3 regions of the Comamonas aquatilis genome follow, and region 2 is predicted to be linked to each of the others. Evidence: predicted binding sites of a transcription regulator. Region 2 holds the regulator's gene; each other region holds the start of a gene.

Region 1 (10,582 bases), on a different contig from region 2:
GATTGAAATTTTTACCCGATAAGGGTCTGTTTTAGTGGAGATGAATGCCTGCTTTGCAGAATTTTTCTGAATGATTGCTCAGGGTCGCTGCAGCACTGCTCGGGTCAAGCATGATAGTCACCTCCAAGCAGTATGGAGATCAACCATAGCAGGCACTCCAATTAGCGTAAAAAAAAATCGCTCATTGGCGAAAATGGCAGCGTAGTTCTTTACTTTGCCGACTAGGGGCTAGAGGCGTTATTTACTATAATTAAAAGGCCCGTATTTCGCGGGCTTTTTTGCAGCAAAAGTAAGTCACCGGTGACTGTTCATGCACATGAACTAATGACCACTGGCTTTTTTTGAAACCTGTTTCTTAAGACTTGGAACAGCCGCGTCCTCAAAGCGAACCTCAACTGATGTACTAATCGGCTGGACATCGCGAAGTTCCTTAAGGCCGTTCAGTTTGCGGTCGAAGTGGACTCGGCCGATCTGCTCCTCAAGCTGGGCAATTTCTGCCCTTAGCTCGTTCATTTTTACCTGCAATTCAGAGCACTTTTCACTGGCGTCTTCCTGCTCATCCTTATCGCCTAAAGCCAAAGCCTTTTGCAGCACGGCGTAAGCACTGCTGAACTGCAGCTTGGCAGTGTCCATGCGGTAGTTGGCTCGCTGCAGCTCATAGTTCAGCGTGCCCAGTTGCTGTAAAGACTCCAGCTCTTGCACAGTACGCGACAGATCTACCGCCGGGCTGGCGGTAGTTGTGGAGAACGTGCTTTCCAGTCGAGCAATGATTTCTGCATGCAGGCTTCGTGCACCGCGTTTGGCCGATTCTTCGAGCTGAGCACGAAGCTCATCGGGCATGCGAAGCGGATACGGGGTGGTACGCGGTTTTTCTTCCATTGCTCAATTGTGGCAGCAAAGTGACTCATCTCAACGAGTCCTATTGACTCCATCAACCCAATGGAGTCAAATGGAGTCCACCAAAGCCCAAGGACATTCCATGAAAGAAAACAAAGCAATTGCTCCAACCCCGGTACGCCTTGCCGAGGAGCTTAAGCAGTGGCTGAAGCACAAGGCTGTTGACAATTTTCGATCATTGAACAGCGAGATCGCGTCACGGCTAGAGGCAAGTCGCAAAGCCGAAGAGGCCAACCATGAAAAGCAGGCCTAAAAAAGGTGAAGCCCCGACGGCGGCAACCGGCAGGGCTTCGAGTGAAGTGTCCCAAAGCATCAACAAAGGAACAATCGTGTCAAATTCTACAGCACTGTCCGTTGCAGGTATCAAGGTTCGACTCGCCGATGACCTGTACTCTCTCAACGACTTGCACAAAGCCGCAGGCGGAGAGGCCAAACATCAGCCCGCGTTATTCATGCGTCTGGAGCAAACGCAAGCGCTCATTCATGAAATCAGTAACTCTACGGATTTGCAGAGTTTCAAAACAAAAGAAGGCCGTACAGGCGGCACCTACGCCTGCAAGGAGCTAGTCATCGCCTATGCAGCATGGATCAGCGCGGCTTTTCACCTCAAAGTCATTCGCGTGTTCTTGGCTGCTGTAGAGCCCGCTGCATCTGCCATTGACTACACCCGCATTAGCCCTGCACAAAAGCAAGACCTGCGCGAAATTGTCCAAACGATTGTTGATGCCGGTATTCAGAAGCATTCAGAGACCTGGGCACGCTTTCAAAAAAAGTTTCGCGTCAACAAGTACGAGGAGCTTCCAGCCAGTCGCTACGAGGAAGCACGCAGCTATCTGACCAGCAAACTGCCTATCGGCTACGAGGGTCAAGTCGTGGATGAGGCTGCAGCCCTTGAGCTTTCGGACCCCGAGCGCATGGAGCTGGCTTTCGCCACCGCATGCGAGGCATCTGCCCAAGTACAGCGCACAGTCTTCAACGCGATGATGACGGGTAAAAACACTGAATGGCAGCACAGCCGCTATCTACTGAACCTGAATTACGACAACCAGGGCCGCCCCACCCTGCCCTATGCGCAGCCGATTGCGGCAGACCAGATGGTGGTGTCCTTCAGCAGCCTGCCGCAACGCATCGCTGACGGCGAGATCATCAGCGCGACCGATGCGCAGCTGGCCACCCTGGCCACCGCCTGCACCCAGCGCCTGGCCCAACGCGCCCAGCACCGAGAAAAGCAGACCACCCTGCCGGTGTACCCCAACGCCAAGCGGCCTGCCCAACTGCCCGCCAACCAGCAGCCCGAACAGGGCATGCTGCGCATGACATTCAAATAGTCTGCTTTTGATAGCTGCCAGCGCTTGATGGGCAAGCGCTAGCGTCCATTTTCACTTGAATTTCAAACCTTTGATTTTCATCAAGAAACCGCTCTAATAGCCACTTGGGGGTGTTGCATTAGCCACCCCGGAGTGTGAGTATGGGTTTGGCAATCGTTCAGATTCATTGACAACAACACGCGCTAGCGCGCCAGGAGGTTGTATATGTTCAAGCACATTTTGATTCCTACAGACGGCTCAAAACTCTCTGAGGCCGCGCTGCGCGCAGGCATTCAGCTGGCCAAGGAGCAAGGCGCCCAGGTAACTGCTCTGTATGTGATGCCGGATTACAGCGCCATGATCTACGGCGCCGAGGTGCTTACGGCGTACAACGCAACCGAGTTTGACAAGAGCGCCCAGAGGGAAGCCGACAAAGTGCTGCAAACGGCCATCGACATTGCCCAGGCCGAAGGCGTGCAGTGCAAGACGGCGCGGGTGACGAATGTCTCCGTCCATATGGCCATCGTCAAGCAGGCGCAAGACAGCCAGTGCGACCTGATCTGCATGGCATCGCACGGCCGCAAGGGCATCGCCGGCATTTTGCTGGGCAGCGAAACCCAGCGCGTGCTGGTGAACAGCAACGTTCCGGTGCTGGTGCACCGGCCGCTGGCCTGACCTACGGCAGCGTGGGCAGCGCGACCGGTTCACGGCCGCTCTCAAAATGCAAGCAACGCCCCAGCGCCAAAGTGCGTTGGGGCGTTTTTCTTGGGTGGGCCGTCGTGTAGCATGCGTGCATCAAATTGTGAACTTCTGGTTCCGCTTGTCACGCCGGCACCGGCATCTCTTGTTCATTTGGAAAGGTGAGAGAGCAGATGAGTAACGCAATCGCTACCGATGCGGGCATGGCCTGGCAGACTGGCCCGATTCGCCCCAGGGCCTGCACCTGCGGCAGTGTGGTGTGCCATTTGCTGCATGAGCGGGTGATGGCCGATATGTCGCGCCGCATGTTTGTGGGCGGTGTGGCAGCCATGTTGGCCCCGTTTACCGGCCTGCATGCTGCCGAGACAAGCTCGGCGGGTACGCCCAAGCAGGCCGACCGCCCCGTTTTACTGACCAATTTGCGCCTGTTTGACGGCACGGGCAAGCCAGTGCGCCAGGGCGTGCAGGTGCTGATTCAGGGCCAGATAATTGTGGCCCTGCCCTCTGCTGGCGAAAAGGTGGAAGGTGCCCAGGTGATCGACTGCCAGGGCAAGCTGGTGATGCCCGGCCTGATCGACACGCACTGGCACACCATGCTGGCGGCCATTCCGCAGATGACGGCCATGACGGCAGACCTGGGCTACCTGTACTTGGCCGCCGCGCAAGAGGCGCAGCGCACGCTGATGCGGGGCTTTACCTCGGTGCGCGACGCGGGCGGCCCGGCCTTTGCACTCAAGCGCGCGATTGACGAGGGCATGGTGGCGGGCCCGCGCATCTACCCCAGCGGGGCCATGATTTCGCAGACCTCGGGCCACGGCGACTTTCGCCTACGCAGCGATATTCCGCGCGCAGCGAATGAGCCGCTGAGCCAGGTAGAACTGACCGGCGTGGCCATGATTGCCGACGGCGAGGCCGAGGTGCTGCGCCGCGTGCGCGAGCAGCTGATGCTGGGCGCCTCGCAGATCAAGATGCTGGCGGGCGGCGGCGTGGCATCACTGTACGACCCGCTGGACAGTACCCAGTTCACCGAGAAGGAGCTGCGCGCAGGCGTGGAAGCCGCCGGCGACTGGAACACCTATGTGATGGCGCATGTGTACACGCCCAAGGGCATCAAGCGCGCCATCAAGGCGGGCGTGAAGAGCATCGAGCACGGGCAGCTGGCCGATGAAGAGAGCGTGAAGATGATGCGCGATGAGGGAGTGTGGTGGAGCCTGCAGCCGTTTTTGCAGGACGAAGACAGCAACATCTACCCCGACCCCGCACGCCGCATGAGCCAGTCACGCGTGGCGCAAGGTACGGTCAAAGCCTATGAAATGGCGCAGAAGTACGGCATCAAGACCGGCTGGGGCACGGACGTGCTGTTCAACCCCAAGGGCACGGCCACGCAAGGCCGGCAACTGGCCAAGATGACGCGCTTTTACGATCCGCTGACGCTGCTGAACCAGGCCACAGGCATCAATGGCCAGTTGCTGGCCTTGTCTGGCGAGCGCAACCCCTACCCGCTGCCGCTGGGCCGCATCGTCCCCGGCGCGTTTGCCGACCTGCTGGTGGCCGATGGCGACCCGGCCGTGAACCTGGACTTTTTGAGCGACCCGGAGCAGAACCTGCGCCTGATCATGAAGGACGGCAAGGTGCATAAGAACACGCTGTAAGGGATACGAATGACACAGCACATCAAGACCACTATTTGCAAAGCCGGGGCGGCTGTGGCCGTGGGCCTGCTGGCCGGAACGCAGACCTGGGCACAGGACAAGCCCACTGCCGATGCATGGCGGTTTCAGCTCACGCCCTATGTGTGGATGACGGGGCTGGAGGGTAGCGTGCGCCCATTCAGGGGTGCGCCGACTGCGCATGTGAACAAATCTTTTTCAGATGTTCTGGAAAATCTGGATGCCGCAGCCTTTTTGAACGGCACGGCGCGCAAGGGGCAATATGTGCTGCATGGTGACTTGAGCTACGCGGCCACATCGGACAAGGCCTCGCTGTCCATGGGCCTGAGCGCACAGGCCAAGATTCGACAGACCTCATTGACACTGACTGGCGGCCATAACTGGATGCTGAGCCCGCAGTCGAGCTTTGACCTGATGGCGGGCCTGCGCCTGTGGCAGATCAAGGCTGAGGTCAACGTGCCGGGACTGGCGTCAGCGCAGTCCAACACATCGTTTGTGGACCCGGTGGTTGCCGCGCGCTGGCGCTATGACATTGCACCGCGCTGGTCCACCTTGCTGTATGCCGATATAGGCGGTCTGGATGTGGGCTCGAAGTTCACCTGGCAGATCCACGGCTCGGTGAACTACCAAGTCAAAGAGAACATATTTGTATCTCTGGGCTACCGCCACCTGAGCGTGGACTACCGCGACGGCGGCAAGCAGCTGGACTTCAGCCAAAGCGGTCCGATCATCGGGGCGACATTCAGGTTCTGAGCACCACCCGCGAAGATCGAAATCTTGACAGGCGTGCTCAGTGCGCAGCCAGCAGTTGCCTGTCCACCTTCACCTGCCCCATCAGGGCGTTGAGCTGGGCGTCTCGGCGTTCGACCAGTCCGACAAGCTGACCAACCACGCCCGCGCCTTCGCCAGCAAGAGCGGCGAGTCGCTGGTGTTGATCTGCAAGATCTCGGCAGGCAGCGGCGTCACCGGCAAGCTGGGCGTTGCGGGTGACGGCGGTGCGGACGCTGTGCTGCAGGCCTGCAATGCGAGCAGCATCAGCAGCGCGGCCAGACTCCAGAGCGGCCAGTTTTTGCGTGTAGTCATGGGTGTTTTCCTGTTGTCCTGCGGCGTGCTGCAGTCGCCCTGCGGTTTTAACTTCTGTAGCAGCTTGTGCTTGCTGCGCCTGGGCTACAGCCTGTTTTGACTGAACTACCTCAACCCTGGCCAGCCGCTGGGTCTGCAGGACCAACAGCAGGGCAAGGGCCAAGGCCAGCCAGGGCCAGAGGCGGGACGCGCCCGTCATGCCAGCCCCGCTTCGCACAGCTGCCGCTCGGCCGCACGACGCTTGACCAAGCCCGGCAACTGCTTGCCACCGGCGTAAGTCCAGCGGCTCAGCTCGGCACAAGCGCCGTCGATGTCGCCCGCATTGGCCTTGCGCACCAGGGTGCTGCCGCAAAACGCGCCCTCGCCCACGTTGAAGGCAAAGCTCACAAAGGCGGCCCGCTGGCCGTCCGTCAGCAGCACGCGCACGCAAGACAGGGCATCGGCGTGCTGGGTCAGGTCTATGTAGAGCATCTCCTCGCACTGCTGGCGGGTGAATGTCTGGCCGTCCCGCAGCTCGGGGCCCGTGTGACCCGTGCAGGCCGTGACGATGCCGATCGGATCGCGGTAGCTGCGCAGCACCGTGCCTTCGTACTTGGCGACCAGGGGCACGGCCAGCGCAACCGCGCCGGTGCCGATCGCGGCAATGAGTTTTTCTTTCCAGTTCATCGGCTTGCTCCTCCTTTGATTGCCGTCCAGAACCCCACGCAGGCACCGCCCAGCATGACGATGGCCGCCAGCGGCTTGGCCACCTTGCCCACCCAGTTCAGCACCTTGAAGGCGCCTTTCATGGCGGTAAAGAACTCCAGCAGCTCCGCCATTTGCTGGTTGCGTTCTTGCAGCTCCTGCGTGACTGCCTTCAGATCGCGCTCAATCGTGGCCATGCGTTCACTTCCTTTGTCGAATCGTTCATTGATCTGCTGGCGTGTGGCCGCCGGCAGCTCGTCGCCGTAGTCGTCCATTCCCTCTCCTTTCAGATTTCGCTTTCTCGTTTCGCTTTCAGACTTCGATCAACACATAGGGCAAGTCGGGTGCATCGCCGGTGATGGCATCGCCCTGCACATAGACCTGTGCGCCTTGCGGCAGCTTTAAGGGGTTGCGCATCCGCATCACCCCGGCGCCCGGAAACGCGACCGTGGCCGTGCCGTCGGCATGCGCAATAGAAACCGTGGCCGTGAGCTGGGGCTGATCCGGCAGCAGCGACAGCAGGCGGGTGTAGAGGCTGATGCTCATGCGGCTACCCTTTCGACGGTGAGCTGCTGGCGCACCACGGGCATGGCGGCCGACAGCCGCGTGCCTTTGACCAGGCCGCGCCAGGTGCCGTCGGTGTCGTCCACCTGCAGCAGTTGACCCGGGCGAATCAACCCCGGCTGGCTGCCGCCGGTGAGCAGCGGCAGGGTGATGCTCTGGATCAGCTTGTTGCCCGATGCGGCCAGTTCGGCCAGGCCGCGCTGGCGCGCCGCCAGGGCATCGGTAATCAGGGGATCGGAGACCTGGCGGGCCAGCAGCTCGCCTGCCGTACCGGCCCGGCGCACATGGCCGAGTACGCCGCCCCGGCCGCCAGCCACATAGATGGCGTTGTAGGGCGCACGCGGCTCGGGCCGCAGCTCGTCGGTGGTGATGACGGCCGCTGGCATTTGCACATCGGCCTGGGCCCCGCCCCAATCCCATGGCGCCACGGGGTAGCTGGGGGCAATGATCAGTTGCTCGTTGACCGGGTGGCTGCGCAGCACCGCCCCCACGGCGCCGACTACCGAGCGCACGGCAGACAGCGGCGTGCCCTGGTGCGACCAGACGCCCCCAGGCACAAGCCAGTCGGACAGTCGCCAGTCCAACGAGACGCCGGTGTACTCCAGCACCTTGAGCAAAAGCTGCTGGGCCGTGGCCGGCTGCGCCTCATGCCAGATCTGGGCCGGCATATAGGGCGCACCCAGCAAGGCAGTGACGCTGGCACCCTGCAAGGCCACGCTGCGCTGGCCGAAGCGCCGGCTGCGGCTGAGCTGCTGCACGGCAAACACAAAGGCAATGCCGTCGACCGTGACGCGAATCCGGGCCGGCAAGCCACCCACTGGGGCCAGCTGATCGAGCAGATGCTCGGGGCCGGAGGCCGACAGGCTCCAGCCAAAGCCGTCGTCATCGCTGGCAATGGTCACGTTGGTGAGCACCACGGCTTCGCCCGAGGGCAGCAGCTGCGCTTCAAGGGTGTGCACTGTCATATAGACCTTCAACAGGGGAATCACAAACTGCGCGCCGAGCTGCGGTGCGGCCTTGCAGCAGACAAACAGCAAATCGGTGCTGGCCGCCCAGGGCTTGCAGAACAGCAGCGCAATGGGCCCGCCTGTCAATTGCTCATAGCAACGCTCAGGCTCGGGTGGCTTGGGCGGCGTAAGGTCGGAGCAGCCGGGTGGCGGCTTCATGGCTTGCTGGTAACGAGCGAGCTGGCCCAGGTGCAGCGGTAAAGACGGCCCCGCCCCATCGCTGATGCCACGCTGCAGGTGCACGGCGTCTTGTGCTGAGGACTGCAGCAGCAGACGGCGGTCGCGCAACGCTTCCTGAAACCGGACGGCTTGGCCCGACTGCAGAGCAACACCATCCTGGGCCGAGGCCCGCAGGGCCACGCGCACCAGCCGGCCCTCTTGCCAGCGGGCCAGCAGCGCCGGTACCGCCAGACGCTGGGCCTGTTCGAAGGCAGCGGCCTTGGCCAGACTGAGGCCCTGGGCGTTCTGCCATGCGGCGCCAAGCTGGGCGCGCAACGGCCGGGCATCGTCAGCCGCGGCTGTCCATCCAGCCGGTAATGCATGGGTCTTTTGCCAGCGGTTGCGCCAGCCAGCGTCAAAGGGCTGGGCCTGCTGGGCACTGGCCTGCACCTGGGCCACCACGGGCCGGGGCGTGTCGGTGTTGTAGCGCACGGCACCCTGGCAACGTACTCCAGGCATGCGGCCGGCAGCGAGCAGGTCTTTGCGCACATGCACCAGGGCACGGGCACGCAAGCCTGGCAGGCGCGCCGCCATGACCAACTGCGCATCAGGTATGACCGTGCCGCCGCCGTCATCGCCAAACGCCAGCTCCACCGGGTTGCCGGTTTGGAACGGCCGGTTAAAGACCAGATCGATGCTCGCCATCAGTAGATCCGCGTCTCGCCCAAGATGGCCTTGCCACCGGCGTAGAGCTGGGTGCCCGTACTACCCAGCAGCTTGAAGTGGCCCTGGCCTGCCTCATCCGTCACCATCCCGCGCCCGATCAGCTGGCCGTCGCCGGTGCTCCAGACACCCGTGGCCGCCTGCCCGCTGGCCAGAATCATGTCGCCGCCGCCATTGGCCTGAGTCAGCAGCAAATAACCACCCTCGGTGATCTGGCCGCAGGGCTTGGTCAGGGTCAGGGTGACCAGCAGCAGCTCGTTGGCGTCATAGAGTTTGATGGTTGCAGGCTCGGTGCCGGAGTCGGCAAAGGCCAGCGTGGCCTGCAGACGCGCCAAGGCATGGGCGGCCGAGATTTCGAGTTCGGGCGCTTCGCTCATGGCGTGACCTCCGCCAGCTGGTTGTTGGCCACGGTAGAAAAGTCCTGCTGCTCATGGTCCCAGGCGATCACATCCCATTCGTATTGCGTAGATATCTCGCGGAACTCGTAGGAACCATCGGCCTTGCTCCAGGTTTCGCGCGCCAGGTAGCCGTCACGGCTGCGGTGCAGTCGCACGCGGCGCTTGAGTGGAACATTGGCCGGTGTGCCTTTGCAGGCCACGGTGCCGAAGATGTGGCCCTGGCCGCCAAACTCCACATCAAGTGAATGCTCTTTGCGATCACCAAGAACTCGGTGCGGCAGCACTGGAGTCCCCAGAAGCACTACAGCGGCGTCAAACAGATCCGACTTCACTGGCCACCCACCCAGATTCGAAGATGACCCATAGGGGGCAGCGGGCACGGCAAACTCAGATTGGTACAGACACTGCTCAGACACCAGAATCTCGTCGATATAACCCACATAGGGGTAGGTGCCCGTAGCCCGTTGATAGCCGATACAGAACGGCGAGCTGGTGTCCGACGCCCAGGAGCACTCGGCTTCGGTCGCCATCGCGCGCTGTACTCCATTCACGAATAAGCGCGTGGCACCCGACTTACGAGCAGCGGCAATGTGCTGCCACACCCCTTTTTGCACCGTTCCGGCGGGCGCCAAGATATAGCTGATAGTCCCCTGATTCCCCTGAAGGAGAACAGTCCCTTCTGACCCGACAAAAAAGCCCCAACCCAGCGAACCGCCATTTCGCTGACTCATCACGGTGTTAAAGGAGCTGGACGACGCGGGATCGATCCAGACCCAGGCTGCCAAAGTGAAATCGCCCAGCAAGCGCAGTTCGGCTTGATTGGGAAGGTAAAGATGTCCCTCTGCCCCATCCAGCCGCAATGAGGCACCGCCAAACTTGCTTTGCGCAGTACGTATCGTCGCTCCAGCATTCACAAGCACGCGAGCCAAGGGCGAAGCATCAACCACCGCATTGCCACCGTCTGGCCCATCGCAGTGCAAGAGCAGCTTGACCTTCTCGGTGATCAGCGCAGTCAATGCCAGGTCGGTCGCTGCATTCGGACCGGGAAACAAAATGCCCGTCCAATCAGCAACCACAACCCAACTCAACCCATCATCTGAGGCCTCCAGCAAACAGGCACCAGGGAAGGCCTGAGAGGCTGCCGATGAACCGAGCCGAAGCTGCTGCACGTCTACCGCCTCAGCAAATATCCATTCAAACCTAAAGCCAGGGACTGCCACCTGGGCAGCAGAGAAGCTGCACGTCTGCGCTGTGCTGCCGTCCCGCAAAACCTCCAAAGCGCCGGCCTGCGGCTGCTCGCTGCAGGAAAAGACGGCATCCGCATCCAGCGGCGCCGCTGCACCACAAAGACGCAACTCCGTCAGCTCCAGCCCCGCCCCGGCCACCGACAA
Region 2 (10,582 bases):
CCGTTTCCCTGTGGACCGGCTTCACCTTTGTGGGCTTTTTCGTGCCCATCCGTGAGCTGGGTTCGCAGCTGCTTGAACTGCAAGGCAACTGGCAGATCTTCTGGGTTCTGTTCTACGGTTTTGCTACCTATGGCAATGCGGGCTATATGCGCGAGCAGGTCTGCAAATACATGTGCCCTTATGCGCGCTTTCAGAGCGCCATGTTCGACAAGGACACCATGATCGTCAGCTACGACGGCCAGCGCGGCGAGCCGCGCGCCCCCCGTACCAAGCAGGTGGATGCCAAGGCCCAGGGTCTGGGCGACTGCATTGACTGCAAGCTGTGCGTACAGGTCTGCCCCGTGGGTATCGATATCCGCAACGGTCTGCAATACGAGTGCATTGGCTGCGGGCTGTGCATCGATGCCTGCAACTCCGTGATGGACAAGATGGGCTATGCGCGCGGCCTGATACGCATGAGCACGCAAAATGCCATCGCCAGGGCCTGGAAGCAGGCGCAGATCATCCGCAGAGTATTTCGGCCGCGGGTGCTGATTTACACGGTGGTGCTGCTGGGCTTGAGCGCGGCCATGATTGCCAGTCTGATCCTGCGCGAGCCGCTCAAGCTCAATGTGATTCGTGACCGCGCCTCGCTGTCGCGCATTGTGGCCGGCGGCAAGCTGGAGAATGTCTACCGCCTGCAGATCATGAATGCCACCGAGCAGGAGCAGCGCTATCGCATCACTGCCACGGGACTGGATGGCCTGGAGGTGGTGCTTGAAGATGAGGTGGTGGTCGGGCCGGCGGAGACGCGCGGCGTGCCCGTGGGTCTGCAGATTCCCTATGGATCGGCAGCACCGGGCTCGCATACCGTGTACTTCAATGTGGATGCCGTGACTGCCGGGGCAGGGCGCACGTCTGAAAAAGCCGTGTTTCTGGTGCCGCGTTAACAATGTGAATGCCGCAGCCGCCTCGCAGGCGCTTGTGGCAGATTGATCAAAGAGGTTTTGTCATGTCTTCTAGCCCTGTTTCTGCCCCTGCCGGGCGCGCTGTCAAGCCGGTTCATGCCGAAGACGGCAAGCCCTGGTGGAAGTTTCCTCATGTCTGGCTGGTTGTCGCCGGCCCGGCCATTGTGGTGGTGGCCGGTTTTGTGACCGCCTATATCGCCATCAGTGCGCCCGATCCCGTCATTGACCCGGACTACTATCAGCACGGTATCGAGATCAACAAGCGTCTGGAAGAGTCTCAAAAAAGTCTGGCGCCTGCCGTGACAGGTCGCAATCACGCCGCTACCCCGGCCAAGGACCACCCCACGGACCGCTAAACGCTTGTTTTTCGGTAAATTCAAAGCATTTTGGCCTCTAGTCCATATGCACAAAGTGCTGATAGCTATTAAATAAATAGTAATTCTCCCGAGGCTTGCCCGCTGTTTGCGGCAATCCAAGGGTTTGCGGGGGCGCATTCCATGGCTGCTTGTGCAAAATGTTTTGCACCGATGACACAGCCCAAGGAGACGCAGCATGCTCGCTCAACGCTGGAAGTGGATTGCCTGGCCGGCCTTTCTGGCGGCGGCAATCATGGAGATGGTGGTTTTTGCTTTTGTCGATCCCGGCGATATTGCCCCTGTGGGCTGGTCGCGCAACGCTGTCTACACGCTGGCGTTCTTTGTGTTCTGGGGCGTGACCCTTTTTTCAAGCTACATCACCTGTTTGCTTTCGCGCTCCGCGCAGGAGCTCAATCACGGCATTGTTTCCGCGCCGCTGGTGGAGTAAGTCGCTTTCATGAAAAAAGCCCGCGTCCATGGAAGCGGGCTTTTTATTGTGAAGCGGGGTGAGCCTTAGTCGTGGCACTGCTGACTGTTGACGATGCGTTTGAGCGCCTCCGTATCCAGAATGCGCAGATGGCGTTGCTTGACTTCCACAATGCCTTCTTCGGCAAACTTGGAGAAAGTGCGGCTCACGGTTTCCAGCTTCAGGCCCAGATAGCTGCCGATTTCCTCACGGGTCATACGCAGCACCAGCTCCGACTTGGAAAAGCCGCGGGCAGACAGGCGCTGCACCAGATTGAGCACAAAGGCGGCCAGCCGCTCTTCGGCGCGCATGCTGCCCAGCAGCAGCATCACGCCGTGTTCGCGCACAATCTCGCGGCTCATGACTTTGTGCACGTGATTTTGCAAGGCGGTGACTTCGCGCGAGAGCTGCTCGAGCTTGTCAAACGGCATCACGCAGACCTCGGCATCTTCCAGTGCCACCGCGTCGCAGGTGTGGTGGTCGTTGACGATACCGTCAAGGCCTATGATCTCGCCCGCCATCTGAAAGCCGGTCACCTGATCGCGGCCGTCCTCGGTGGCGACGCAGGTCTTGAAAAAGCCGGTGCGAATGGCATACAGCGAAGTGAAACCTTCGCCATTGCGAAACAGCAGACCACCGCGTTTGACTTTGCGGCGTGTCGCCACGATCTCATCAATACGCTCCATCTGTTCATCGTCCAGGCCCATGGGCATGCACAGTTCGCGCAGATTGCAGTTGGAGCAGCTTGCTTTGATGGTCTGAAGATTCATGGGTAAGCAGGGATGGTGCAAGCCGGTGGGCCTGGACTATCTGTGACCTCTTGGTGAGTGATGAGATGGATCAAATTGTCGCAGCTGTTGCCTTGGCATTTCTTGATATCCATCAAGGCTGATGTGTTTGGCTTGGGGCACATTGCAATCATTCCTTCAATCAATGTGTGCGAGTTCATTGCGGTTGCAGTTGCCAGAAATCCTGCCCATCAGGAAACAAGCTGTCATCCGCCAATGTGAGCGCATCCTGACATTCACGTTATGACCGCTGTTACGCCCGAACTACTGAGTCGATTTGATGTTCCTGGACCACGCTACACATCATTTCCAACAGCCGACCGTTTTGTAGAGGCTTTCGGCACCGAGGATTACATCCTGGCGCTCCAGCAACGCAAGACCCACTGTGCAGCGAGGGCGCTGCCGCTGTCGCTTTATGTGCATGTGCCGTTTTGCGAGTCGCTGTGCTACTACTGTGCCTGCAACAAGATCGTGACCAAGCACCACGAGAAAGCGACCCAGTATCTTGACTATCTTGCGCGTGAAGTGGCCTTGCACACCGAGCACTGCGGCAAGGGACAGGCGGTCAGCCAGCTGCATCTGGGCGGCGGCACGCCCACGTTTTTCTCCGATGCCGAGCTGGCCCGGCTCATGGATTTGATGCGTGAGCATTTCAAGCTCGAAGCGGGTGGGGAGTACTCGATAGAAGTAGATCCGCGCACCGTGACGAATGAGCGCCTGGCCGTACTCAAGGAGCTGGGCTTCAATCGCCTGAGCTTCGGGGTTCAGGATTTCGACCCCGCGGTACAGAAAGCCGTGCACCGTGAACAACCTGCCGAACAGGTTTTTGCCCTGGTGCAAAAGGCGCGTGAACTGGGCTTTGCTTCCATCAATGTGGACCTGATTTACGGTCTGCCCAAGCAAACCCCGCAGTCGTTTGCACGCACGCTGACCCAGGTCAACGAGCTGCGCCCGGATCGCATCGCCCTGTATGCCTATGCCCATCTGCCCGAGCGGTTCAAGCCCCAGCGTCGCATCGAGTCTGCCGATTTGCCCATGGGCCAGGACAAGCTCAATATGCTTTCGGGAGCCATTGATGCCTTTATGGACGGGGGTTATGTCTATGTGGGCATGGATCACTTTGCCCTGCCCGATGATTCCCTGGCGATTGCCAAGCGGCAGGGGCGCCTGCACCGCAATTTCCAGGGCTATAGCACGCAGCCCGATTGCGATCTGATTGCGCTGGGTGTATCGGCCATCGGCAAGGTGGGTGCGAGCTACAGCCAGAACGCCAAAACCCTGGAGGAGTACTACGACGCGTTGGATGCCGGCATGCTACCCGTGGTTCGAGGACTGGCGCTTTCGCGCGATGACATGGCGCGCCGGGCCGTCATCATGTCCATCATGTGCCAGGGGGAGGTGCTGTTCGAGCCCATGGAGCAAGCCTGGCTGCTGAATTTTCGGGAATATTTCGCGTCCGAGTTGCAAGCTTTGAAGGAAATGCAGGCCAACGGGCTGCTGGTGCTCAGCGACGAAGGCTTCAAGGTCACGCCGCTGGGCTGGTTCTTTGTGCGCGGAGTTGCCATGTTGTTTGATCGGTATTTGCAGGCGGACCGAAACCGTGCGCGTTTTTCCAGGATCATCTAGGGCATGTTGATTTCGCTGCTCTGGACTGCTTTGATCATGGGACTCGTGGGTGGGTCCCATTGCCTTGTCATGTGTGCTGCGCCCTGCAGTGCGGTCACTGGCAGCAGGACCGACAGCCGTACTGACGGCAGCCCGTCACAAGTGCTGCACTTTCATGGCAAGCAAAGCCGTCCATGGTTGGCGCTTGTGTCATTTCATCTAGGGCGTATTGCAGGCTACTCGGCTCTGGGCGCCACAGCGGCCGTGGCCATGGAAAGCCTTTCCTGGCTGACCAATCAAAGCACGGCGCTGCAGCCCCTATGGGCTCTGTCCCATGTGGCCGTCATGGCCTGGGGTCTGGCTTTGATGGTGCAGGCCAGGCAGCCGGCATGGCTTGAGAGTGCAGGGCGTTTTGCCTGGCAGTGTGTGCAGCCCTGGGTCAGTGCGCCCGGTGGCCGTCTGGCGGCCGGTTTTTTCTGGGCATTGATGCCTTGCGGCTTGCTGTATTCGGCCGTGCTGGTGGCTGCGCTCAGCGGCGGCGCATGGCAAGGCGGTTTGTCCATGGCTGCGTTTGCCATAGGCAGCGGGCTCTGGCTGCTAGGCGGCCCCTGGCTGTGGCGTCTGAGTCAATCCCGCATCAATGCGGCGCGTGCGCAATGGGGTACCCGCATCGCAGGGCTGATGCTGGTCGCCATATCGGCCTGGGCCCTGTGGATGGATCTAGTCTACAAACCCAGTCTTTGGTGCCGCTGAACACTTGGCTGAAATTGACGCTGTTTTACCAAAAAACTGACAATCCGGGTTTGTCGCGAGCGTATGACGCTTTATTTTCTTCAGAGAGCCTGCTGAAGTGGAGATAATGCAAGCTCTCACATCTGTTGCAAAAAGTGAATCGACTCGCTGTTATTGATATTGGGCAAGTGCGGATAGGCATGTATGTCCATCTTGATTTGGGATGGCTTCATCATCCTTTTCCGGTCAATAACTTCAAAATTATTTCTCAAGCACAGATCCAGACCTTGAAGGAACTGGGCCTGAGCACGATTCAATACGACCCTGATAAAAGCGAAATGGCGTCCGCTTTGACCGGGGATGAGGATCTGGCAGCGGATTGCTTGCCGGATCCCGAGTCATTGTCTTCACTGGCACCCTTGAACCCGCAGCCACTGCATTTGGATGCCGTCGAGCAGTGGCATGCCAAGGTCAAGCACATGGATCTGCAGTTCTTGCAGGCGGCGCGCGGCTATGAGCAGCTTGAGCAGGCTGCGCTGCAGCAGCCGCAACTGGCACGCGCAGCCGGTGAGCAACTGATCGCCAATTGTCTTGCCACCCTGCTGCCAGAGCAGGATGTGGTGCTGCACGTACTCTCTGATTCCTCGGCAAATGCTTCAAGCGCCCATGGTGTGAATGTGACCGTGCTCAGCTTGTTGTTGGGCCGGGCCATGGGTCTCAAGGAGCTTGCACTGCATGAGCTGGGATTGGCGGCCTTGCTGCATGACCTAGGCAAACTGACCTTGCCGACTCAGCCCTTTGTGTGCGGCATGAATATTGGCGTACTGGATACTTCGAAAGCACAACATGCCCACTATGCCAAGCATGTGGGCGAGTCTGTCGCCTTGGCGCAGAGCATGGGGCTGCCTCCTGCTGTGACATCTGCAATTGCCCAGCACCATGAGTGGGCCGACGGATCGGGTTTCCCGCTGCATTTGCTGGGCAGCGACATGGAGCTGGCAGGCCAGATACTGTGCCTGGTCAATGCCTATGACCGCTTGTGCAATCCGCCCGACAATCACGTCTCGCCTACGCCGCATGAGGCGCTGGCTTCCATGTTTACCACCCATCAAAGGAAATTCGTTCCAGCAGTGCTGGCGGCTTTTGTGCGCCTGATGGGCGTCTACCCGCCGGGTTCGCTGGTGGAGATGACGGATGGCAGGCAAGGCTTGGTGACTTCGGTCAACACCGCCTACCCGCTCAAGCCCCGGGTATTGATACATGACATCAAGGAAGCGGCGACACTAACTTTGGCGGATCTGCAAGCAAGTCCCCAACTTGGCATACGCCGCGGGCTTGGTGTGCATCAACTGACGCGGGAGGCGGTGTGCGCCTTGTTGCCACATCGCCGCGTGAGCTATTACTTTGACAGTGCTGTGGGCGTTCAGCCCGAGAAGGTTTTATCGTGAACGCAGCCCGCGCCGAGATTTCTCAGGAAATCCATACGCCAGCCAAGCTCATGAGCCAGCTGCTGGATGGATTGCAGGAAGGAGCCTGGCTGCTGGATGTGCAGCAATTGACCGTGGTCTATGCCAATGCCGCAAGTCAGACCTTGACGGGCTATGGCTCACAGGAGGTCCTGGGTCGTTCGGTGCTGGTGTTGGCGGCCACGCCGCTGCAACATGCTTTCTGGAGCGACCCTCTCAACTGGAGCGAAGGCGCTCAGTTTGTCTCGGAGATATGCCGTGCCGACGGGATGCTGGTGCCGGTCGAGATGCGGGTGACGGCGCTGGATTCCCAGCCCTGCTATCTTTTGCTTTCCATGATGGACAAAAGCGCTCATGAGCGCCATGAGACGGTGCTTGGAGAGTTGCTGGCCGAAATGCGGGCCACGCTGGAGTCTGCGGCCGATGGCATCCTGGTCTGTGGGCCGGATGGCGATATACGGGCCTTCAATCATCGTTTTTCGCAGCTGTGGACGCTGCCGCAAGCAATCCTGTCGTCCCGCGACGATGCCGCTGTTTTTGCGCATCTGGATGCGCAGATTCTGCGTAGTGCAAGCCAGTTCACATTGCTGCAGGACACGCCAGGTCTGGGCTTGCCCGATCTGTCGGCTCCCGAGACTTCCGAAGTCCTGGATTTGTGTGACGGACGTGTGATCGAGCGCCGCTCGGTGCCGCAGGTCAGCCGTGGCGTTCCAACCGGACGCATATTCTCGTATCGGGATATCACCGCTCAATCCCAGGCAGCAGCCGATCTGCGCTTGGCAGCGCGTGTGTTTGAATCCAGTCTTGACGGCATATTCATTGCCGATGCCGCGTGCAAGCTGGTGCAGGTCAACCCTGCCGGGCGCAAGCTGCTGGAGGGTCTGGATGTGGTCGGCCAGGACGCCGGCACGCTATTCGCGACGGATGACGGAGCCGTGCCGCAGCTGTCGCAACTGGCGCAGGAGCAGTGGGAGCAAGGTGCTTTCTGGGAAGGCAATCTGTGGCTCACTCAGGCCCAGGACAAGCGTTGTGCCGTATGGTTGTCCTGGGTCGCCTTGCGTGATGGCTATGGCAACGTGGTGCAAAGCATAGGCTTTATGCGGGATATGACGCAGCAGCGCTTTGCCCAGCAACGCATAGAGCAGCTGGCTTACACCGATGCCTTGACGGGCTTGCCCAACCGGATGAGCTTGATCGAGCGGGTGGATGCGGCAATTGCCACTGCCCATGTCCACAACGACATGTTCAGCATTCTGTTTGTGGATCTGGACCGTTTCAAGATCATCAATGATTCTCTGGGGCATCATTTTGGCGATCGCGTGCTCAAACTGGTGGCAGAGCGTCTGAATAGTTTGCTGCGCCCTGCAGATATCTTGTGTCGGCATGGCGGGGATGAGTTTGTGCTGTATCTGCATGCCTGCAATGCAGAAGGCGCCGCTTCTGTCGCAGAGAGAATTTTGACCGAGATGCGGCGGCCTTTTCTGCTCGACGGCCTGGGCTTTTCGGTCCAGTGCAGCATTGGCGTGGCCCAGTTCCCTCGTGACGGCCTCACCTTGAGCGAGCTGATACGCCAGGCCGATATTGCCATGTACCGCGTCAAGGAACGCGGTCGTGGAAACTTCAGTTTTTATCAGCCGCAGATGAGTGCGGGTCTGCTCTCGCGCATGCGGCTTGAACATGCCATGCGACAGGCTCTGGATAAGGGCCATATGAGCGTGTACTTTCAGCCGCAAGTGCATATAGGAAGCGGCCGCATTGTGGCTGCGGAGGCCTTGCTGCGCTGGACCGATCCTGAGTTCGGTGTGGTTTCGCCGGCAGCCTTCATTCCTCTGGCGGAGGAGTCGGGCTATGTGGTCACGCTGGGTGCCTGGGTGCTGGAGCAGTCGGTGCAGGAAGCGGCGCGCTGGCATGCCCAGGGCATGTTCATCAAGGTCTCGGTCAACGTTTCCGCGCTGGAGTTCAGACAGCCCGATTTTGTCGAGCGACTCACGCAGGTACTGCATGGCAGCACGCTGCCGGCACACTGGCTGGAGCTGGAGTTGACGGAGAGCATCTTGCTGCAGGATGCCCAGGAGATGGCCTTGCGCGTGCATCGCATTGCTGAATTGGGCGTGGGCCTGGTCATTGATGATTTTGGTACCGGCTACTCCAATCTCTCCTATCTCAAGAAGCTGCCGATTTCCAAGATCAAGATCGACCAAAGCTTTGTGCGCGGCCTGCCCGATGATGAGGAAGACAAGGCCATTGTGGGTGCCATCATCAGCATGGGCCAGGCATTGGGAGTGGAGATCGTGGCTGAAGGCGTCGAGACGCCGGAGCAATGTGCTGCCATCGAGCAGATGCAAGGGGGCTACTTCCAGGGTTATCTGTGCTCGCCGGCCCTGGCTCCACTTCAATTCAGGCAACGTTTGCGCGAGGATGCTGATGGGTCGCCCGCGTATACGATCTCGTCAGAGGACGATTCATCGCCGCTTGGTGCCGCTTCCTGAGGCTCCATTGGCTCGGCGAGCCGGAGTGCAGGAGGGAGCTGTGCCAATGGGTGAGGGTTCGGCATTGACGCATGCCGGCCATGTACGAGTGGGTGAAAGCTGAGATCACCAGTCCGGGTGATGTGAAGGCTAGGACCGATTGCATGGTTGCTATTGCGACGACACCATGGCATTTTCCGGATTGCTGCGTCATCTGGATTGTCGCCTTAACGAATTTCCAGAGGATGCTTTTCCGTTTTGGCTTATTTTTCGCGTAATGAGTTAACATTTAGAAACAAAGTCTTTATCGCCTAGTGATGTCTTCACGCGGTGCGGGCCATGCTAAGGAGAAAACTCGAATGAATTTTGCGCAAATGAGAATTAGCACCCGCCTTTATGGTGGATTTCTTTTGACGCTTGCGTTCCTGCTGGTCAGCACGGTGTTTGCGCTCAATCGCATGGTCGACATCAACCAGCGCATGGTCGAAATCATCGACGTCAACAACGTCGAAGCCGACTTGCTCACTGTGATGCAGCTTTCGTTGCAGGACCGAAGAATTGCCGCCCGCAACCTGATTTTGCTGACCGATGTGGCGCAGATGCAGCCGGAGGCCGATCGAATTCTGGTGCAGGAAAAAAATACAGTGATGCCGAGGCCAAGCTGAACCAGATGTTTGCCACGCTGCCCAGCACTATTCCAGAGGAACGTGCGGGCATGGCCAAGATCAAGCAAATGGAAGCCATTGCATTGCCGCTGTTGCAAAAGGCGGCCGCGCTGGGGTTTGCCAACGAAGCTGAAGAGGGCACGCGTTTGCTGATGAGCGAGACGCATCCTGCCCAGGAAAAATGGGCAGCGTCCATTGCCGACATGGTCCAGATCGAAGCGGACCTGAATGACAAAGCGGCCAGTGCAGCCAAGGACTCCTACGACAACGCCAAGTTCGCGATGATTGCCTTGGGCGCCATAGCGTTGGCCGTGGGACTGTTGTTCGCCTTCATCATCACGCGTCAGGTCACCCGGCAACTGGGCGGCGAGCCGCACCAGGTTGCGGATCTGGCGCACAAGATCGCGACGGGCGACCTCAGCCAGGAAGTCCACACGGCAGCTGACGATAAGAGCAGTGTGCTGTTTGCCATGCGTGCCATGCGCGAGAGCCTGGTGAACATCGTCGCGGGTGTTCGACTCAACGCAGAGGGCCTGGCGACCGCCAGCGCGCAGATTGCCCAGGGCAACAATGAGTTGAGCAGCCGCACGGAAGAGCAAGCCAGTGCACTGGAGGAGACTGCTGCATCCATGGAGCAGCTCAGCACCACGGTGCAACATAACGCAGCGAACGCACGCCAAGCTAACGAGCTCTCTGTGAGTGCGTCCACTGTTGCGAAGCAGGGTGGCGAGGTGGTGGCCGAGGTGGTCGATACCATGAAGGGCATCAACGATTCGTCGCGCAAAATCTCCGACATCATCGGCGTGATCGACAGCATTGCATTTCAGACCAATATCCTGGCCTTGAACGCCGCAGTGGAGGCTGCACGCGCGGGTGAGCACGGTCGCGGCTTTGCTGTGGTTGCCAGCGAGGTGCGTGGTCTGGCAGGGCGCAGCGCCGAGGCGGCCAAGGAAATCAAGGGCCTGATATCGGCCAGTGTGCAGCGGGTGGAGCAAGGCACCAGCCTGGTGAACAGGGCTGGGGAAACAATGCAGGAAGTGGTGCAGTCCATCCAGCGTGTGGCGGACATCGTGGGCGAAATCAGCGAGG
Region 3 (10,582 bases), on a different contig from region 2:
GGTTGCTCACTTCCACATCGGTGCGGCCTTCCACGCGCTCGAAAGCGGCTTCGATATCGTCGGTGTTCGAGGGTTTGGCCAGGTAGTGGCAGGCACCGAGTTTGACGGCCTCCACGGCCGTGGCAATGCTGGCATAGCCGGTGAGCACCACGATAAGGGCTTCGGGATTTTGCTGGTGCAGCATCTGCACGCAGTTCAGGCCCGAGGCGTTGCCCGCCAGCTTCAGGTCCATCACCGCATAGTCGGGGCGGTGCTGGGCCAGCAGGGCTTCGACTTCCTCGCCGCTGACGGCATGCAGCACGCGATAACCCCGGCGCTCGAAGGATCGCTTGAGGGTGCGAGCAAAGGCTGCGTCATCTTCGACCAGCAACAGCAAACGGGTTTCTTGCATGCAAACAAATTCGCTTTAAAGGCGGCTCAAAAAGAGCGCTTTGGTATGAAAGTCAAATAGCCATGGCTGATTGAGGCAGGTGAACCTCCACCAGCGCACCGCCCCCATCTCTGGCAGACAGGTTGCGGGCCTGGACCCTGCCGCCCAGGGCGCGGGCCACGTTCATCACCAGAAACAGGCCCAGGCCGCGGCCGGGGCGCTCCTGCTTGGTGGAGACGTGGCACTGGCCCAGTTGCTGCAGCACGGTTTCGTCAAAGCCGGGGCCGTGGTCGCGCACCTGCAGCACCACCTGCTGCTGCACGGTGGCCATGCTCATCTCCACCCAGTGGGGCGAGGCTTCGAGTGCATTGTCCAGCAAATTGCAAATCATTTGCTGCAGCGCAGTATCCGAGAGCATGGCAAAGTCGTTCAGGCCCCGGTTGTTCAGCGCAAAGTGGCTCAGCGTGTGATGGCCTTGCCAGTGGCTGACAATGCCTTGCACAAAGCTCACAAAAGTCGTGCTCTCCGTGCCTTCCGCCCGCGTTTCGCCGGCCGAGAGGAGAACGCCGGAGACTATGGATTTGCAGCGCAGCAGCTGGCGTTGCATCTCCTGCAGATCCTCGCGCAGATCCTGGTCTTTCATCAGCGCCGGCATGTGCTGCCAGTCGCCCAGAATCACGGACATGGTGGCCATGGGCGTGCCCAGCTCGTGCGCGGCGCCGGTGGCCAGCAAGCCCAGACGCACAATGTGCTCTTCCTCGCTGGCGCGCTGGCGCATGTCGGAGATGCGGGTGTCGCGGCGGCGCATATTGTCGACAATGCGGGTGAGAAAGACGATGGTCAGGATGCTGGTCAGCGCAAAGCTGATGAGCACGCCCACCACGTACATACTGGGCAGGCCTTCCTGGCTTTCAAACTGCACATGCAAGGGCAGGTGGAACATGCTCAGCCCGATGACGCAGACAAACGAGGTGATCACCACGCACCAAGTGTAGTGGGGCCGCAGCAGCACGGCGCTCAGAATGCCTTGCAGCAGATAGAGGTAGATGAAGGGATTGCTGGCTCCGCCGCTCAGATACAGCTGAACCGTCAAGGCCAGCACGTCGGCCAGCAGGGCCCAGAACACGCTGCGCGAACTCAGCGGCCGGTGCAGGCCCTGGCTCCAGTAGATATAGGCGAGGTTGGTCGCCACCAGTGCCACCAGCACCAGAGCCATGGGCAGCAAGGGCAGGGCGATATGAAAACCGTAGTGCACCAGCGAGATGGTGACCACCTGGCCCACGACGGCAATCCAGCGCAGCTGTATCAGCAACTGCATGTTTTGCCGCTCTGTCAGGCGTGCGACCCGGAACAGGGAATCTGAGGTTTTGTTCACCCGTCAATTGTCCACGACAGCTCTGCCGTCAACCGCCTTGGGGGTATGGCAATTTGTTGTATATCGCCGTTTGAGTGCTCCATGAAAAAAGCGCTCCGTGTGGAGCGCTTTGCGGTTCAGGCCCGAGGCGGGATGGCCGCCTTGTCATGGCGTCTTACCAGCCATGCGCCAAGCAGAACCATTGCGGCCAGTCCATACCAGGTCAGGGCATAGACCAGGTGGGTGTTGGTGAATTGGATGACCGTCATGCCCGGGCGCAACATCTCTGTGGCCTCCAAGGGTTGATAGGCCGGATTGCTGGCGGGCAGCCCCTGGTCAATGAAGTAGGGCGCGACCTGGGTCAGGCCTTTGCTCTGGGCGATAGCGGCAACATCGCGCGAAAACCATTGCTGCGTATCCGCATTGTTGCTGCGCAGAAAGCCGCCTGATGGTTCGCTCATGCGAATCAGTCCTGTGACCGTCACCGTTTCGCTGGAGTCGCCGGCTTGCTCAATCTGCTTGAGCCATTCGACACGCTGCTTTTCCGGTGTGAAGCCACGGTTGATCAGAATGTGGCTGCCATCGGCCAGTTGCAGCGGCGTGAGCACCCAGAAGCCGGCACCGGCCTCGGTCAAGGCCTTGGTCAGCACGCTCAGCTTGTCCAGGCGCAGACCTTGAACCGTGACCGGCAGATACTCGGAGTTGGCGGCAGTGACCTGCGGCCATTGGCTGACCGTGGGGGCCGCTACCGGTGCGCTGTGCACGCGTTGCTCCACACGCTCGATCAGATCGAGCTTCCAGAACAGGCGCTTGACCTGCCAGGTGCCCAGCGCCATGAACCCTAAAAACAAGGCGATGCCCACTATCGCGAGCATCGCCTTGGTGAAGGGAGAGCGCTGACGCGCAGCGCTCTGGTTCTTCATGCTGTCAGTCAAGGGGTGACAGCTGCAGGAGCCGTGTGACCGGCGTGATCTGCATGGCCTGCTGCCTGGTGCATCTCATGGCCGGGCATCATGTTGGCGTTCATGTGGAACATGACCCACAAGGTACCGGCAATCGCGATGGACAGGAATATGACCGTGAAGATGGTGGACAGCATGGTCCAGCCACCCTGGATCTTGCCGTTCATGTGCAGGAAGTACACCATGTGCACCAGCACCTGAACAATCGCAAAACCGCCGAGCACGGCCACGGCCGTGGTGCGATCGGTGATGACGTTGTTCATGACCAGGTAGAAGGGGATGGCAGTCAGGATGACGGCCAGGATGAAGCCCTTCACATAATCGCCCATGGAGACGTGCAGATCGTCGTGATCGTGATGATCATCGTGACCGGCGTGGATATCGTGTGCGCTCATTTACAGCACCCCCATCAGATACACAAAGGTGAACACACCGATCCAGACCACGTCCAAGAAGTGCCAGAACATGGACAGGCAGTTGATACGGCGCACGTTCTCATTGATCAGGCCGTGCTTCTTGATCTGGATCATCAGGGTGATCAACCAGATCAGACCGAAGGTCACGTGGATACCGTGGGTACCCACCAGCGTGAAGAACGAAGACAGGAAGGCGCTACGGGTAGGGCCGGCACCTTGGTGGATCAGGTGGTGGAACTCATAGAGTTCCACGGCCAGGAAGGCGGCGCCCAGCAGGCCGGTGACGGCCAGCCACAGCAGCGTGCCGTTGACGTTCTTCTTCTGCTTTTGCAGCATGGCAAAGCCGAAGGTGATGGACGACATCAGCAGGAAGGCCGTGTTGATGGCCACCAAACCCAGGTCGAACAGTTCCTTGCCGGACGGACCTGCCGCGTAGTTGCGGCCCAGCACGCCGTAGGTGGCGAACAGAGCTGCAAAGATCAAGCAGTCGCTCATCAGGTAGAGCCAGAAGCCCAGCGAGGTGCCGTTTTCTGGATGAGGCTCGTGCGCGAGGTGGTACTCGCGCTTGGCCAGGGCGGCTGTGCCGCCAGCGTGGGTATGTGTATTAGACATGGGCTGCTGCAAGCTGCTTGGTGCGTGTTTCTTCCGTTGCGGCCACTTCGGCCGCAGGGATGTAGTAGTCACGCTTGTAGTTGAAGGTATGGATGATCGAAGCCAGAACGGTCGCGGCGAACGAAACGATCGCCAGAGGCCACATATGCCAGATCAGTGCAAATCCCAGAACGGTGGACAGGCCGGCAATCACCACGCCAGCGCCAGTGTTGGCGGGCATGTGGATGGGCTCGAAGCCAGTCAGCGGACGCTGATAGCCATGCTTCTTCATGTCGGTCCAGGCGTCAATTTCGTGCACCACGGGGGTGAAGGCGAAGTTGTACTGGGGAGGAGGCGAGGAAGTTGCCCACTCCAGCGTACGGCCTTCCCATGGGTCACCAGTCACGTCACGCAGTTCGTCACGCTTCCAGATGGACACGGCCAGCTGGATGAAGAAGCAGCCGATACCGGCAGCAATCAGGGCAGCGCCGAAGGCAGCGATGATGAACCAGATTTGCAGCGAAGGATCGTCAAAGTGGTTGGCACGACGCGTCACGCCCATCAGACCCAGGATGTACAGGGGAGTGAAGGCAACCCAGAAGCCGACCAGCCAGAACCAGAACGAAGCCTTGCCCCAGAACTCGTTGAGCTTGAAACCGAAAGCCTTGGGGAACCAGAAGTTGATACCGGCAAACACGGCAAACACCACGCCGCCAATGATCACGTTGTGGAAGTGGGCGATCAGGAACAACGAGTTGTGCAGCACAAAGTCTGCGGGAGGCACGGCCAGCAGCACGCCGGTCATACCGCCGATGGCGAAGGTGACCATAAAGCCCACCGTCCACAGCATGGGAACGCTGAAGCGGATACGGCCACGGTACATGGTGAACAGCCAGTTGAAAATCTTCGCGCCCGTGGGGATCGAAATAATCATCGTGGTGATACCGAAGAAGGTATTCACGCTCGCGCCCGAGCCCATGGTGAAGAAGTGGTGCAGCCACACCAGGTAGGACAGGATGGTGATACACACCGTGGCGTAAACCATGGAGGTGTAGCCGAACAGGCGCTTGCGGCTGAACGTGGCCACGATTTCGGAGAACACACCGAAGCAGGGCAGGATCAGGATGTAGACCTCAGGGTGACCCCAGATCCAGATCAGGTTCACGTACAACATCGGGTTGCCGCCGAAGTCGTTCGAGAAGAAATGCGTACCCAGGTAACGGTCCAGCGACATCAGCACCAGAGCGGCAGTCAGCACGGGGAACGAAGCCACGATCAGGGCGTTGGTGCACAGGGCAGTCCAGGTGAAGACGGGCATCTTCATCAGGTTCATGCCGGGAGCGCGCATCTTGATGATGGTCACGATCAGGTTAATACCCGAAAGCGTGGTACCGACACCGGCGACCTGCAGGCCCCAGATGTAGTAATCAAGACCCGTGCTTCCACTCTGGTGCCCCAGATTGGACAGAGCCAGCCAGCCGGAGGTGGAGAACTCGCCCAGGAACAGGGAGATCATCACCAGCACGGCGCCGCCGGTCGTCATCCAGAAGCTGAAATTGTTCAGGAACGGGAAGGACACGTCACGGGCACCGATCTGCAGCGGCACCAGATAGTTCATCAGGCCCGTCACAAAAGGCATGGCCACGAAGAAGATCATGATCACGCCGTGGGCAGTGAAGATCTGGTCGTAGTGGTGCGGAGGCAGATAGCCGAGGTTGTCGCCAAAGGCCATGGATTGCTGCAGACGCATCATGACCGCGTCGGCAAAGCCGCGCAGCAGCATGACCAGACCGAGGATCATGTACATGATGCCGATCTTCTTGTGGTCGATCGAGGTCAGCCAGTCGTTCCAGAGCGGAGCCCAGAGGCGGAACTTGGTGATGCCGCCGACTACGACGAGTCCGCCGAGCACCACGGCAATAAAGGTCATGAGCACGATGGGCTCATGCGTCATGGGAATCTGGTCCCATGTGATGCGGCCCAGCAGCCAGTGGGCGGCTGGGGTTGTTGTTTCAGACATGTTGAGTCTCTTTTGTCGTATTGGAGCGGCGGAGCTGGAGGCTCAGTCGCACCGTGAGCTACTTATTGCTGTGCGACAGCTCCGGAGGCTGCGACTTCGTCGAGCAGGGCGACAACGCGGTCAGCGTCTTTGGATGTGCAGACGTCCAGGGGCAGGATCACGCTGGAGGTCTTGCCATGGGGCTGACCACCGGCGGCGTCAATGGCCATCATCTGGCTCATGCACATCTTGCCGTCTTCTACGCAGCGGTTGAGGACCTTGTTGTACAGGCCTTCGTCCACAGTGCCGAAGCGCTCCACGGGGTTGCGTTCGCTGGGCTTGGCCAGGTCGAGGTAAGCGTCACGTGTCAGAGCCTTGCCTTCGGACTTGGCCTGGGCCACCCACTGTTCGAACTGCCCGTTTTCCAGGCCGTGGAAATTGAAGGTCATGCCTGCAAAGCCAGCGCCGCTGTAGTGCGAGGACTTGCCGCCGTAGACGCCGGGCTTGTTGATCACGGCGTTCAGCTCGGTCTGCATGCCGGGCATGGTGTAGATCATGCCAGCCAGATCAGGAACGTAGAACGCGTTCATGGTGTGGGTGGATGTCAGCTTGAAGTGAATGGGGCGGTCCACTGGAGCGGCCACTTCGTTCACGGTCGCAATGCCTTGCTCGGGGTAGAAGAACAACCACTTCCAGTCCAGAGACACGACCTGAATTTCCAGAGGCTTGACGTTGGGGTCAAGAGCCTTGGTCGAGGAAACGCGGTCCAGAGGGCGGTAGGGGTCCAGCTTGTGGGTGCTGATCCAGGTAATGGCGCCCAAAGCAATGATGATCAACAAAGGCACGGTCCAGATCACCAGTTCCAGCGATGTGGAGTGGTGCCATTCGGGGTCGTACTTGGCTTCGGTGTTCGACTGGCGGTATTTCCAGGCAAACAACAGCGTCAAAAAGATGACGGGGACGATGATGAGCAGCATCAGCAAGGTGGCCGTAACCACCAGATCGCCTTGTTGCTTGGCAACATCGCCGGCTGGGTTGAGTACGACAAGCTTGCTGCAACCGGCGAGGGTTGCAGTCAAAGCAGCCGCTGTGAGCCACGCGGGCCCACGGATTTCCTTGATTTTTAACATGCTGTAGGCGTGACAAAGTCGCGCTTAGGTGTAAACGCGGATTACTGGATCTCGGCAAATGTAATACCAAATGCCGTCTTGTCGATTGGACATTTTGTCCAAGGTCAAGGATGAGGGTCGAAAAATCCGCTATGTGACAAGGGTTTAGCTGTGGCTATGGGCTGCGCAGCTTGGTCGAAAATTGTGAATTTTTCGTGGTTTTTGGGCTCAAAGCGCCGGGGTCTACGCCTGCCGCCGACAGGGCTCAGGGCAAAAACTCTATTGCAGGTGCACATGCTTGGGCGTAGAAATGGATGCGTCAGCGTGACATGGCAAGTAAGACAAGGAGTTGTATCTATATGAGTAGCACGAACCCATCCATTGGTCTTACTCAGCAAGACTATGAGAACTCGGAAACCCTGGCTTATGCGGATACCGATGAAGATGTGACTCCGGGAGAAATCGCTGTTGGCGTGATCATTGGCCGTTCATCCGAGTACTTTGACTTTTTCGTTTTCGGCATGGCTTGCGTGCTGGTGTTTCCTTCCCTGCTGTTTCCCTTCCTCTCCAAGCTCGATGGCACGCTGGCGGCGTTTGCCATCTTTTCCCTGGCCTTTATTGCCCGCCCCATAGGCACGGCACTGTCCATGGCCGTGCAGCGGCGCTGGGGTCGTGCCACCAAGCTGACGATTGCGCTGCTGCTGCTGGGTGTCTGCACGGTGGGCATGACCTTTTTGCCCAGCTATGAGACTGCCGGCATGAAAGCCATCTGGGCGCTGGCCATCTTGCGCGTGGGTCAGGGTCTGGCACTGGGCGGTACCTGGGACGGTCTGCCTTCTCTGCTGGCCATGTCGGCGCCCAAGAACCGCCGCGGCTGGTATTCGATGATCGGCCAGCTGGGTGCACCTCTGGGCTTCATCATGGCGGCGTCGCTGTTTGCCTATCTGTACTCCAGCCTCACGGCAGACGATTTCATGAGCTGGGGCTGGCGCTATCCCTTCTGCGTGGCTTTTGCTATCAACGTGGTAGCGCTGTTCGCCCGTCTGCGCCTGGTGGTAGGTCAGTCTTTTGTGCAGATGCTGCAGGAGCGCGATCTGGAACCCATCAGCGTGACCAGTCTGATGCGCGATGAAGGTCGCAATGTGATGATCGGCGCTTTTGCCGCGCTGGCCAGCTTTGCGCTGTTCCATCTGGTGACGGTGTTTCCGCTGTCCTGGATCTCCTTGTACTCCCATCAATCCGTGATCGACGTGCTGATCGTGCAGATCATAGGTGCCGTCCTGGCAGCTGGGGCCATCATGCTGTCGGGCTGGCTGGCAGACCGTGTGGGACGCCGCAACACCTTGGGCACCATGGCCTGCCTGATTGGTATCTTCAGCTTCCTGGCGCCTTGGCTGCTGGGTAGCGGCACCGTGGGCAACAATGTGTTCATCATCGTGGGCTTCATCCTGCTGGGTCTGTCCTACGGCCAGGCCTCGGGCACGGTGACATCCAACTTCTCGGCGCATTACCGCTACACCGGTGCCGCCCTGTCCACCGACATGGCCTGGTTGATTGGCGCTGCGTTTGCACCGCTGGTGGCTTTGGGGGTGTCGGCCAAGTTCGGTCTGGTGGCCCTGGGCATTTATCTGCTGTCCGGCGCCTTGTGCACTTTGGCGGCTCTGGGTATCAACCGGGCCATCGAGGCACGTGAACAATAAGCCTGACGGCAAATAGAAAAAGCCCGCAGAGAGCATCAAATCTCTGCGGGCTTTTCTTCTAAATCATGAAAAAGCCATCCGCAGATGGCTTTTTTGTTTTCAGCGCTTCAATCAGTCCAGTGCCAGACCGGCTTTCTTGATCACTTCTCCAAAGCGCTTGCTTTCATCGGCCATGAATTGCTTGAACTCCGCAGGCGTGGGGTTGTAGCTCTCATAACCAAAGGCCGTGAACTTGTCCTTCACATCCTGGCCGGTCAGCGCCTGGCGCACGTCGGCGTGAATCTTCTCGACCACGGCAGCTGGCGTACCTGGGCGCACGGCCAGGGCGTTCCAGCCGATAACGGCATAGTCCTTGGGGCCGCCGGATTCGGACACGGTAGGCACGTTCTCGAAGCCTGCAATGCGCTTGGGGCCGGCCACGGCCAGGAAGCGCAGCTTGCCGCCGCGCACCAGCGGGCCTGCCGTGCCCAGCGAACCCAGAGCGAAGGTCAGCTCGCCATTGGCCACGCCCTGGTACAGCTGGCTGGTTTCCTTGTAGATGACGTGCTCCATCTTGGTGCCGGTCTGGTTTTCCAGCAGGGCCGAGCCCAGGTGCACCGGGTTGCCCACCGACCAGGAGCCGTAGTTGAGCTTGCCGGGGTTGGCCTTGGCGTCGGCAATCAGGTCGCCAATCGTCTTGTAGGGGCTGTTGACGGGAACGCAGACAAAGAAGAAGTTGCGGAACAAGGGCATCAGGATGTTGAAATCCTTGCTCAGGTCGTAAGGCAGCTTCTTGAACAGATGGGGATAGGCGGCGATGTGGACGTTGTCCAGCTGGATCATGTCCGTGCCGTCGGCCGCGCCACGCTTGAAGGCTTCAATGGCGATGAAGCCGTTACCGCCTGGGCGGTTTTCCACCACCACGGGCTGACCCCAGGCACGGCCGAGCTTGTCGGCCACCAGGCGCGAGACGCCATCGGGGCCGCCGCCTACGGGGAAGGGGTTGATGATGCGCGACGACTTGGTGGGCCATTTTGCATCGCCCTGGGCGAAGGACGGTGCGGCCACGGCTGCGGCAATGGCGCCCAGCGCGAACGCAGCTTGGCGACGGCTCATGGTGAGCTTTTGGGTCATGGTTGTCTCCCTGATCCTGAAACAGGTCTGTCGAAAATAGGGTGCGTGTTGGCTTTTGCGCTCACGCGTTTTGTTTGTTGGACTGAGGCCGGCACTGCACGAGCAAGGCCATCCTCAGCTGAGCAGATTGTGGCATCGCAACAAAAAACACCAAGTTCTAGCCGAGGCTATCAGCTATAGCAAAATGGCATAGCTTGATTGGAGGAGCCGGCATGAATCTGCAGCAGATAGAAACCTTTGTACATGTGGCCGAAACCGGCAGTTTCAGCAAGGCGGCCGTGCTGCTGGATACCGCCCAGCCAGCGCTCAGCCGCCAGGTGCGGGCGCTGGAGACGGAGCTGCGCGAGACGCTGCTGATACGCACGGGGCGTGGGGTCACGCTGACCGATGCCGGGCGCCGCCTGCTCGAGCACGGTCATGCCATCATGCAGCGCGTAGCCCTGGCCAAGGAAGATATAGGCAGCCAGCGCGACGAGCCCGTGGGTCGTATCACCGTGGGTTTGCCGCCCAGTCTGGCCAGGCGGCTGACGCCGCCGTTGATTGACGGTTTCAGCCGCGATATGCCCAAGGCTCGGCTGGCCGTGGTGGAAGGCTTTTCCATGAATATCGCGGAATGGCTGACTTCGGGGCGTATGGATCTGGGCCTGGTCTACACGCCCGAGCCGCATCCGCATATCGAGGTGACGCCGGTGCTGGAAGAGCGGCTGTGCCTGATCGGCCCGGCCAGCGCCCTGGCCGGACGCACCAGCGTGCCGTTTGCCCACCTGGACGAGTTTCCGCTGATCATGCCGCAGCGCGGCCAGATCTTTCGCAAGCTGATGGAGGCCCAGGCCACGCTGTCCCAGGTCAAGCTCAATGTGGTGTGGGAAGTGTCCAGCGTGCCGGCCATTCTGGATCTGGTACGCGGCGGCTATGGCTATGCCGCGCTGACCGACAGCGCCATGCGGGGCCAGGGAGCCGATCCTTCA

What was found. The regulator FNR, encoded in region 2, switches genes on or off when oxygen is low (the NO sensors DNR and NnrR bind a similar motif). The targets are predictions, from matches to a motif close to TTGATNNNNATCAA.
Region 1: ACNAZA_RS03175 (universal stress protein) is a predicted target of FNR. The motif match lies at 2,296-2,309, and genes of this name have one in related genera.
Region 3: cyoA (ubiquinol oxidase subunit II) is a predicted target of FNR. The motif match lies at 6,917-6,930, and genes of this name have one in related genera.

What each region holds. Positions count from the first base shown of each region.
Region 1 covers NZ_CBCSIW010000002.1:24,543-35,124, reverse strand. Annotated here, with positions in the region: gene ACNAZA_RS03190 (Arc family DNA-binding protein) at 322-879, opposite strand; gene ACNAZA_RS03185 (Arc family DNA-binding protein) at 980-1,150, shown strand; gene ACNAZA_RS03180 (KilA-N domain-containing protein) at 1,134-2,225, shown strand; gene ACNAZA_RS03175 (universal stress protein) at 2,430-2,879, shown strand; gene ACNAZA_RS03170 (metal-dependent hydrolase family protein) at 3,077-4,555, shown strand; gene ACNAZA_RS03165 (porin family protein) at 4,565-5,326, shown strand; gene ACNAZA_RS03160 (hypothetical protein) at 5,382-5,756, shown strand; gene ACNAZA_RS03155 (lysozyme) at 5,852-6,322, opposite strand; gene ACNAZA_RS03150 (hypothetical protein) at 6,319-6,615, opposite strand; gene ACNAZA_RS03145 (hypothetical protein) at 6,653-6,886, opposite strand; gene ACNAZA_RS03140 (hypothetical protein) at 6,883-8,775, opposite strand; gene ACNAZA_RS03135 (hypothetical protein) at 8,775-9,170, opposite strand; gene ACNAZA_RS03130 (LamG domain-containing protein) at 9,167-10,582, opposite strand, start outside.
Region 2 covers NZ_CBCSIW010000013.1:31,939-42,520, reverse strand. Annotated here, with positions in the region: gene ccoG (cytochrome c oxidase accessory protein CcoG) at 1-929, shown strand, start outside; gene ACNAZA_RS15030 (FixH family protein) at 992-1,303, shown strand; gene ACNAZA_RS15025 (hypothetical protein) at 1,500-1,751, shown strand; gene fnr (fumarate/nitrate reduction transcriptional regulator Fnr) at 1,817-2,539, opposite strand; gene hemN (oxygen-independent coproporphyrinogen III oxidase) at 2,801-4,183, shown strand; gene ACNAZA_RS15010 (sulfite exporter TauE/SafE family protein) at 4,187-4,915, shown strand; gene ACNAZA_RS15005 (HD-GYP domain-containing protein) at 5,050-6,342, shown strand; gene ACNAZA_RS15000 (sensor domain-containing protein) at 6,393-8,849, shown strand; gene ACNAZA_RS14995 (MCP four helix bundle domain-containing protein) at 9,188-9,493, shown strand; gene ACNAZA_RS14990 (methyl-accepting chemotaxis protein) at 9,499-10,582, shown strand, end outside.
Region 3 covers NZ_CBCSIW010000002.1:298,731-309,312, forward strand. Annotated here, with positions in the region: gene ACNAZA_RS04370 (response regulator transcription factor) at 1-391, opposite strand, end outside; gene ACNAZA_RS04375 (ATP-binding protein) at 444-1,745, opposite strand; gene ACNAZA_RS04380 (SURF1 family protein) at 1,862-2,647, opposite strand; gene cyoD (cytochrome o ubiquinol oxidase subunit IV) at 2,656-3,081, opposite strand; gene cyoC (cytochrome o ubiquinol oxidase subunit III) at 3,082-3,714, opposite strand; gene cyoB (cytochrome o ubiquinol oxidase subunit I) at 3,707-5,713, opposite strand; gene cyoA (ubiquinol oxidase subunit II) at 5,776-6,822, opposite strand; gene ACNAZA_RS04405 (MFS transporter) at 7,161-8,501, shown strand; gene ACNAZA_RS04410 (Bug family tripartite tricarboxylate transporter substrate binding protein) at 8,613-9,614, opposite strand; gene ACNAZA_RS04415 (LysR family transcriptional regulator) at 9,827-10,582, shown strand, end outside.